Regions from separate parts of the Rhodoferax sp. GW821-FHT09E07 genome, predicted to be linked through region 1. Evidence: predicted binding sites of a transcription regulator. Region 1 holds the regulator's gene; the other holds the start of a gene.
What was found. Region 1 encodes NrdR, which represses ribonucleotide reductase genes. Its sites were predicted from a motif close to CACNANATNTNGTG; they were not measured.
Positions count from the first base shown of each region.

Region 1 (4,419 bases):
GGGGAGGGGCAAAGGGGGTGTTTGCCTTGGATGTTACAAGCCCATCTACTTTTAACTCCGGCAATGTTTTATGGGAGTTTACTAATTCCGATGACGCTGATATGGGCAATCTTTTGGGTGAGCCAAAAATTGTTAAGTTAGCGGTAAATGGAAATTCCAGCGCCGCGCCGATCTATAAATGGTTTGCGTTGGTTAGCAGTGGCTATAATAATTACAATGGCGGTGGTATCAATGATAAGCAGGCTCTATTTTTACTGGATCTTGGGAAGCCTGCAGGGGATGCCTGGACTCAAGGGGTAAACTACTACAAGATAATTGCTGACAATTCAGCTTTTACTGCAGGAAACAGTGATGCTACGGGTTTGGCAATGCCAGGTGTTGCTACGGGTATTTACGGCAATGCTGTATTTGCTTATGCCGGGGATTTGCAAGGTAATATGTGGCGGTTTGATTTACGGGGTGACTCTTCTACGTGGCAGGGTTCGGCGAAAGCTTCTGTATTTTTTATTGCCAGAAATGCTTCCGGTTCTGCGACGCAACCTATTACAGTCATCCCTTCGGTGTCATTGAATCCGTCTAGTGGTTTTCAAATTGGATTTGGTACGGGCAAGTTCATTGAGCCATCAGATGCGCTCTCAACTTCTGCCGCACAGCAGTCTTTGTATGGTATTTGGGATTCGGATGACGGTAATAAATTTGAGCGCATCGTAACAGGCTCTTCTCCAAATACTATTAATGGATTAATTACGCGAACTCTGGTCGTTACATCCGGGACAACTACTGTGTCGATTTCGGGCGCGTCATTTAGCTATGGGACTGGCGTTGGCCAATATAGAGGATGGGTGGCGGATTTCTCTTCCACTATGGAGCGGGTGGCTGTTGATCCAACGATTGATAGTGGACTTATGGCTGTTAACTCTACCGTACCTGGGGGGGATCCGTGCGACACTACTGGAGGTTCTAACCAGTATCGCTACAATCCCAATACCGGATTTACCTTTGTTACTACAGGATCAAATAATACACAAGGTTATCTTGGTAGTGCCTCTTTGCTGGAGGTCGGAGATACGGCGTGGAGTACAAGGGATTCGTCGGGACGATATGTGGTGACAAAGAAAGTGAATTCCATCAGCCCGGGCGTGGGTGGTGGATTAAATACGCAGGAGAGTACTGTGACCACAAGAGCAGGGCGTATCAGTTGGCGTGAAATCACCGACTTTTAAAGTTCCATAGTTTCTCAATTGGACTTTATATATGCCAAAAATAAGAGGTTTTTCTCTGATCGAATTAATGGTAGCTGTTGCCATTGTTGGACTGCTTGCTTCTGTTGCGTTTCCGTCGTATCAGAGCTACGTTTTGCGGAGTAAGCGTACAGAATGTCGTGCTGGGATTCTGCAGGTTATGCAGCAGCAGGAGCGCTATTACACGGCGCAGAACACATATCTTGCATTTACTAGTTCGGCGACAAATGTCCCTATGAAGCAATTTTCCGGAGACTCTTTATCATCAAGTGCATGCACGCTCTCTGCTGCTGTTTGTTCGGGGTCGGCATTGAATGCTTGCGTTACAGTGACTGGAACTTTTGTGCGAGCAGATCCGGTAGTTGGTAATATCACGCTTCAAAGCGATGGAACCCGTGGTTGTAGTGGAACAGATCAGACAAAATGCTGGACCAACTGAGCCATTATGTACACATACCGTCTAGCGAAGGGTTTTACATTAATTGAATTGGTGGTCACTTTGGCCATTTTGGCATTGTTGACTTCCTTGGCTATTCCATCCTATCGAATTTTCATAATTAATCAACAGCTTAGTAATGCAAGTAGTGAACTGTTGGTTTCGCTGATGCAAGCAAGAGCAGAGGCGTTGCGCCAAGGCTCGAATATGGCGGTTTTTCCTACCGATGGAGTAAGTTGGGCGAGTGGGTGGTACATAACTGCTGTTAATAACAGTTGCACTCCACAAGGCAGTGTTTTTGGAAAAACGCCGAGTATTGGTAATTTTGTGGTGGTGGGAGCAGCCAACACTAATAATGCCTTCGCGCATACCAGTCCTTTTTTTGCATACTCACCCGCCGGTTTTTCATATTCATGCCCTGGCTACGTTGGTGCAATGAACAGTAGTTTGTCTTTTTTAGCTACGGAGGGTGGACGGGAGAGGCGTATCGTTGTGAGCCTTTCAGGGCGCCCCCGCATCTGCGATCCGAGTAGGGAGGCATCTTGCAGCTAATTGAATGAATGGGTTACCGACTCACCTCATCCACCAACGTCTTAAACTCATCAATATCCTCAAAACTCCGATAAACGCTGGCAAAGCGTACATATGCCACTTTGTCGAGCTTCTTGAGTTCGCGCATGACGAGCTCGCCGATGCGGGTGGACTGGACTTCGCGCAGGCCCAGGTTGAGGAGTTTTTCTTCGATGCGCTCGATGGCGCTGTCGATTTGCTCGGTGCTCACGGGCCGTTTGCGCAGGGCCAGGTTCATGGAGGCGAGCAGTTTGGCGCGTTCAAACTCGATGCGGCGACCGTCTTTCTTGACGATGGCCGGGAAGTTGACGTCCGGGCGCTCATAGGTGGTGAAGCGCTTTTCGCACGATCCGCACTGGCGGCGGCGGCGAATGAAGTCCCCGTCCTCAGAAATCCGGGTCTCCACCACCTGGGTTTCCGAATGACTGCAGAACGGGCACTTCATCGAGGGTTGGCCTGACTTACTTGTAGACCGGGAAGCGCGAGGTCAGGGCGTGCACCTTGGCGCGCACGGCGGCGATGTTGGCCTCGTCGCGCGGGTTGTCCAGCACGTCGGCAATCAGGTTGGCCGTGGCGCGGGCTTCCTCGTCCTTGAAGCCGCGGGTGGTCATGGCGGGTGTGCCGACACGGATACCGCTGGTGACCATGGGCTTTTCGGGGTCGTTGGGGATGGCGTTCTTGTTGATCGTCATGTGGGCTGCGCCCAGAACGGCCTCGGCTTCCTTGCCGGTGATGCCCTTGGAACGCAGGTCCACCAACATGACATGGCTGTCGGTGCCGCCGCTGACGATGCGCAGGCCGCGTGCGGTCAGCGTTTCGGCCACGATCTTGGCGTTGCGGGCCACTTGCTGCTGGTAAATCTTGAACTCGGGGCTTAGTGCTTCCTTGAAAGCCACGGCCTTGGCTGCGATCACATGCATCAGCGGGCCGCCTTGCAGGCCGGGGAAGATGGCGCTGTTGATGGCCTTTTCGTGCTCGGCTTTCATCAGGATGATGCCACCACGGGGGCCGCGCAGGCTCTTGTGGGTGGTGGAGGTCACCACGTCGGCGTGGGGCACGGGGTTGGGGTACACACCAGCGGCGATCAGGCCGGCGTAGTGGGCCATGTCGACCATGAAGATGGCACCGACGTTCTTGGCAACCTTGGCGAAGCGTTCAAAGTCGATGGCCAGGGAGTAGGCAGAAGCGCCAGCGATGATCAGCTTGGGTTTGGTTTCATGGGCCTTGCGCTCCATCGCGTCGTAGTCGATCTCTTCCTTGGCGTTGAGGCCGTAAGAGACAACGTTGAACCACTTGCCGCTCATGTTGAGGGCCATGCCGTGGGTCAGGTGGCCGCCTTCGGCGAGGCTCATGCCCATGATGGTGTCGCCGGGCTTCAGGAAGGCGAGGAAGACGGCTTCGTTGGCGGATGCGCCGCAGTGGGGCTGCACGTTGGCGGCTTCGGCGCCGAAGATTTGCTTGATGCGGTCGATGGCCAGTTGCTCGGCAACATCCACATGCTCACAGCCACCGTAGTAGCGGCGGCCGGGGTAGCCTTCGGCGTACTTGTTGGTCAGCTGGCTGCCCTGGGCGGCCATGACGGCCGGGGAGGCATAGTTTTCGCTGGCGATCAGCTCGATGTGGTGTTCCTGGCGGGCGTTCTCGGCCTGGATGGCGGCCCACAGTTCGGGGTCAGCTTGTTCTACGAGGATGTTGCGGTCGTACATGGCAGTCCTAAAAGACAAATGGCCTGTGGGTCAAAAAGACACAGGGCTGCCCAGGCGAACGGCTGAACACAATCCCGAAAAGGGTTGCGGCACGCTTCCCAGTGGTGTCCCACGTCAGCGCCGATGATCCGGAGGGATCAGGCGCCTATCGCCAGTCGCGTGCAGAAAGGAGTTTACCCGAGTCAGCTCAGGAATTGGCGATAGTGGCCACGTTTTCCACGGTGGTGGGCGTTGCCGTTGTGGGGGGCTGCAATTTCACGGGTACGGGCATCGGGGATGCCATCGGCACGGCACGACCGGAGGCTACCAGCTGCAGACGGGCATGCTCTGCCAGCACCTTGGCGCTGTAGCCGCCGTCTTCTTCCATGTTGGCTGCGCCCACATAGAACTTCAGGCCACCCTCCACGGAACCGGCGCGGGCGATGCATTCCTGCAGCACCTTGACACCCACGCGCAGGTTGGACAC
Region 1 is NZ_JBWKOP010000002.1:439,468-443,886, reverse strand. Features, by position in the region: gene AC07OE_RS05250 (pilus assembly protein) at 1-1,223, shown strand, start outside; gene AC07OE_RS05245 (type IV pilin protein) at 1,255-1,680, shown strand; gene AC07OE_RS05240 (GspH/FimT family pseudopilin) at 1,687-2,229, shown strand; gene nrdR (transcriptional regulator NrdR) at 2,243-2,692, opposite strand; gene glyA (serine hydroxymethyltransferase) at 2,709-3,953, opposite strand; ZMP/ZTP riboswitch at 3,995-4,122, opposite strand; gene AC07OE_RS05225 (lytic transglycosylase domain-containing protein) at 4,141-4,419, opposite strand, start outside.

Region 2 (4,419 bases), on a different contig from region 1:
GGTGAACTCGCCCGACAGGTTGGACTTCACCGACAGGTTGCCGAAACACGGCTCGATGGAGGCGTCCACACCAATGATGTTGGAGATGGTGGCAGTAGGCGCAATGGCCACGCAATTGGAGTTGCGCATGCCGTCCTGTGCAATCTTCTTGCGCAGGGCATCCCAGTCCAGGGTGGCGGAGCGATCCACTTCCACATAGCCGCCGCGGGCCTGGGCCAGCATGTCCAGGGTGTCGGGTGGCAGGATGCCCTTGTCCCACAGAGAACCCTTGAAGCTGGAGTACTGGCCGCGTTCACGGGCCAATTCCGTGGACGCCCAATAGGCGTAGTAGCTGATGGCTTCCATGGACTCGTCGGCAAACTGCACAGCGGCGTCGCTCGCGTAAGGAATGCGCAGGGCATACAGGCTGTCCTGGAAGGCCATAACGCCCAAGCCCACGGGACGGTGGCGCATGTTCGAGTCACGCGCCTTCTTGACGGCGTAGTAGTTGATGTCGATCACGTTGTCCAGCATGCGCATGGCAGTGCCAATGGTGCGCTTGAGCTTGTCGTGGTCCAGCTTGCCGTCTTTCAAGTGCTGGCGCAGGTTGACCGAACCCAGATTGCAGACGGCGGTTTCGGTGTCGCTGGTGTTGAGTGTGATCTCGGTGCACAGGTTGGACGAATGCACTACGCCGGCATGTTGCTGGGGCGAGCGAACGTTGCAGGCATCCTTGAAGGTAATCCATGGGTGGCCGGTTTCAAACAGCATGGTGAGCATCTTGCGCCACAGGTCGCTGGCTTCCACGGTGCGCGAGGGCTTGATTTCACCGCGTGCGGCCTTGGCTTCGTAGGCCACGTAGGCTTTTTCGAAGTCGGCGCCAAACAGATCATGCAGGTCAGGAACGTTGGAGGGCGAGAACAGGGTCCACGTGCCTTTTTCCATCACGCGGCGCATGAACAGGTCAGGGATCCAGTTGGCGGTGTTCATGTCGTGCGTGCGGCGGCGGTCGTCGCCGGTGTTCTTGCGCAGTTCCAGAAATTCTTCGATGTCCAGGTGCCATGTTTCCAGGTAGGTACACACCGCGCCCTTGCGCTTGCCGCCCTGGTTCACTGCAACGGCGGTGTCGTTCACCACTTTGAGGAAAGGAACCACGCCCTGGGATTCGCCGTTGGTGCCCTTGATATGGGAGCCCAGGGCCCGCACGCGGGTCCAGTCATTGCCCAGGCCGCCCGCAAATTTAGAGAGCAGGGCGTTTTCCTTGATGGATTCGTAGATGCCGTCCAGGTCGTCGGGCACGGTGGTCAGGTAGCAGCTGGAGAGTTGCGAACGCAGCGTGCCGCTGTTGAACAGCGTGGGCGTGCTGGACATGAAGTCGAAGCTGGACAGCACTTCGTAGAACTCGATGGCGCGGGCTTCGCGGTCGATCTCATTGAGGGACAGGCCCATGGCCACGCGCATGAAGAAAGCCTGGGGCAGTTCGATGCGGGTCTTGCCTTCGTGCAGGAAGTAGCGGTCATACAGGGTCTGCAGGCCCAGGTAGTCAAACTGCAGGTCGCGGCTGGCCTTGACGGCAGCTCCCAGGCGCTTCAGATCGAACTGCAGCAGTTTTTCATCCAGCAGCTCGGCATCCACACCGCGCTTGATAAAGCCGGGGAAATAGTCGGCATAGGCTTCCTGCATGTCGGCTTGGGCCACATCACGGCCCAGCACTTCACGGGAAATGGTATGGAACAACAGGCGTGCGGTGGCGTAGGTGTAGTCCGGATCCTTTTCGATCAGGGTGCGGGCAGCCAGGATCGAAGCCTTGTACACCTCGTCCATCGGTACGCCGTCATACAGGTTGCGCATGGTTTCGGCGACGATAGGATCAGCCTTGACATCCGCGCCCAGTCCCGTGCATGCCGCTTCAATGCGAGATTTGAGCTGGTTCAGGTCCAGCGCAATGCGTTGACCGTCTTCCAGCACATGGATGGTGGGCAGAGCAGGTGCGGCTTGTGCAACCTGCTTGGCACGTTCCTGGGTGCGGCGTTCGCGGTACAACACGTAGGCACGGGCAATCTCGTGGTGGCCGCCACGCATCAAGCCCAATTCCACTTGGTCTTGCACGTCTTCAATAGGGAAGGTGCCGCCACCGGGGCGCGAACGCATCAACGCGCGGATGACCTGTTGGGTCAAGCCGTCCACCGTCTCGCGCACGCTGGCGGATGCGGCACCTTGGGTGCCATGCACCGCCAAGAAAGCCTTCATCAGGGCCACGGCGATTTTGTTGGGCTCGAAGGGGACCACTGCGCCATTGCGGCGAATGATTTGGTAGTGGGCCAGGGTATTGACCGCACCACCTTCTGCAGCGGCCGTGCTGTGCACGGTCAGCAGGGTGGCAGAGGATGCTGGGCTTACGGTAGAAATGGATTGCATGATTTCCTCGTCTAAATCAGTGTTTTTATGTGTGCCTGGTGACCCGTCGGCTGGCGCTGTAGTGGTTGGATCCGTCGGTGTGCGACTTCAGCAGTGCACACTATATCTGGGGTCTGGGGTGGTTACAAGCCACTACCGGTAGTGTACCGCCTGCTTGTGTGGTCGTGCCGCTGGGGCCCGGTGGCAGGCGATATTTGGCGCGCAATCGCAAGCCCTTGCCAGATGGGCTTTTTCGGCAGCTCAGCGCCATTTGGTGCGCTTTTTGGAGTGATTTGCCCTTGAAAGGCGCATGGTTGCTGCACCAGCCGTGGCGGGCAGGTGCGCTAGCGAACTCTGCAGGCGCGCCAAATAGTTACGAAATATTTTTATGGCGTTGTCGGCGTCGTGCTTCCCGAGGGAAAACACTCGGTTGGCAATCCCAGAATTTTCTGCAGCTCTGACCAGGCAAAACCAGGCCCCGGATCGGCTTTGCGCCCCGGAGCGACGTGCTCATGGCCCGCAATGTGCTGAATGGGATATTGCTGGGCGATGGCAGGACATAAAGCTTGCAGGGCTTCATATTGCGCAGGTTCAAAGGTATGGCCTTCCAGGCCTTCGAGTTCAATGCCGATGGAATCGTCGTTGCAGTTGTCCCTGCCGCGGTAACGGGACACGCCGGCGTGCCAGGCGCGGGCGTCGCAACTTACAAACTGCCAGATATCACCGTTGCGCTGCACAAAAAAGTGGGCTGATACCTGCATGCCCTGGATGCTCTTGAAATAAGGGTGTGCGTTCCAGTCCAGGGTATTGGTGAACAGCCGTTGCACTTGGCCGGTACCGTATTGACCTGGGGGTAGGCTGATGGAATGCAGCACGATCAGGTCCACCTGTGTGGCAGGGGGGCGAGGACCAAAGTTAGGCGACCCCAGGCGATGCGCAAAGCGGTACCACCCGTTGTTCCACAGTGGCGTGTGAGGCTCAGGCATCGGGTGTTTCGTCTGATGCGTTGGGTACGTCGATCTGCAGGCGCGCCATGCGGTAGCGGATTTGCCGCAGGCTGATGCCCAGCCGCTGGGCCGCGACTGTGCGGTTGTAGCGGGTTTCTCTGAGGGTACGTACCAAAATTTCCCGCTCCTGCATATCGAGATGGCGCTGCAAGTCCTTCGGAATTTCGATGGGCGGCGCAACAGGCGGGGCTGGCACGTTCGCGTGTTGTAGGGGCGGAGGTGCTGCAGGTGTATCGTCCGCTTGTAGAGGAGTCGGGGTCGTGGCCAAGGGGTGGGTATCCAGTTCCAGCATGGCCCCGTCTGAGAGCGCTACCGCCCGGTGTAGCAGATTTTCGAGTTCGCGCACATTACCCAGCAAAGGCATCTGGACGAGCTGGTTTGCCGCGTAGGGGGATAGCTGCGCTGGCAAGGTGCCAGATTCCTGTGCGATGCGCGCGAGCAGCGCATCGCACAGCGCAGGCAGGTCCTCGCAGCGTTCCCGTAGCGGCGGGATGTAGAGATCGATCACGTTGAGGCGGTAGAACAAATCCTGGCGGAAGCGCCCGGCTTGAACCTCGGCGACCAAGTCTTTGTGGGTGGCGCTGACGATGCGTACATCCACCGCCTCTTCCTGTTGCGAGCCAAGGGGACGTACATGCCGCTCCTGGATAGCTCGCAGCAGCTTGGATTGCATGGCCAGTGGCAAATCCCCAATTTCATCGAGAAACAGGGTGCCGCCATGCGCCGCCTGGAAGAAGCCGCCCCGGTCCTGTGTCGCGCCTGTGTAGGCACCTTTGCGTGCACCGAAAAATTCGGCCTCCATCAGATTTTCAGGGATTGCGCTGCAGTTGACCGCCACCCAGGGGCCGCTGGCGCGGTGGCTGTTCGCATGCACCGCACTGGCCACGAGCTCCTTGCCAGTGCCCGACTCGCCGCGCACCAATACCGGTGCCATGCTGCGGGCTACTTTGACGATGCGCTCTTTCACGCTCTGCATGGTGGCGGAGCTGCCGGCCAAGCGGTTCAACGCGGCCTGGCCGGTGGCTGGCAGTGCCGC
Region 2 is NZ_JBWKOP010000005.1:291,834-296,252, forward strand. Features, by position in the region: gene AC07OE_RS11885 (ribonucleoside-diphosphate reductase subunit alpha) at 1-2,397, opposite strand, end outside; gene ampD (1,6-anhydro-N-acetylmuramyl-L-alanine amidase AmpD) at 2,763-3,362, opposite strand; gene AC07OE_RS11895 (sigma-54-dependent transcriptional regulator) at 3,355-4,419, opposite strand, start outside.
Region 2: AC07OE_RS11885 (ribonucleoside-diphosphate reductase subunit alpha) is a predicted target of NrdR. The motif match lies at 2,496-2,509, and genes of this name have one in related genera.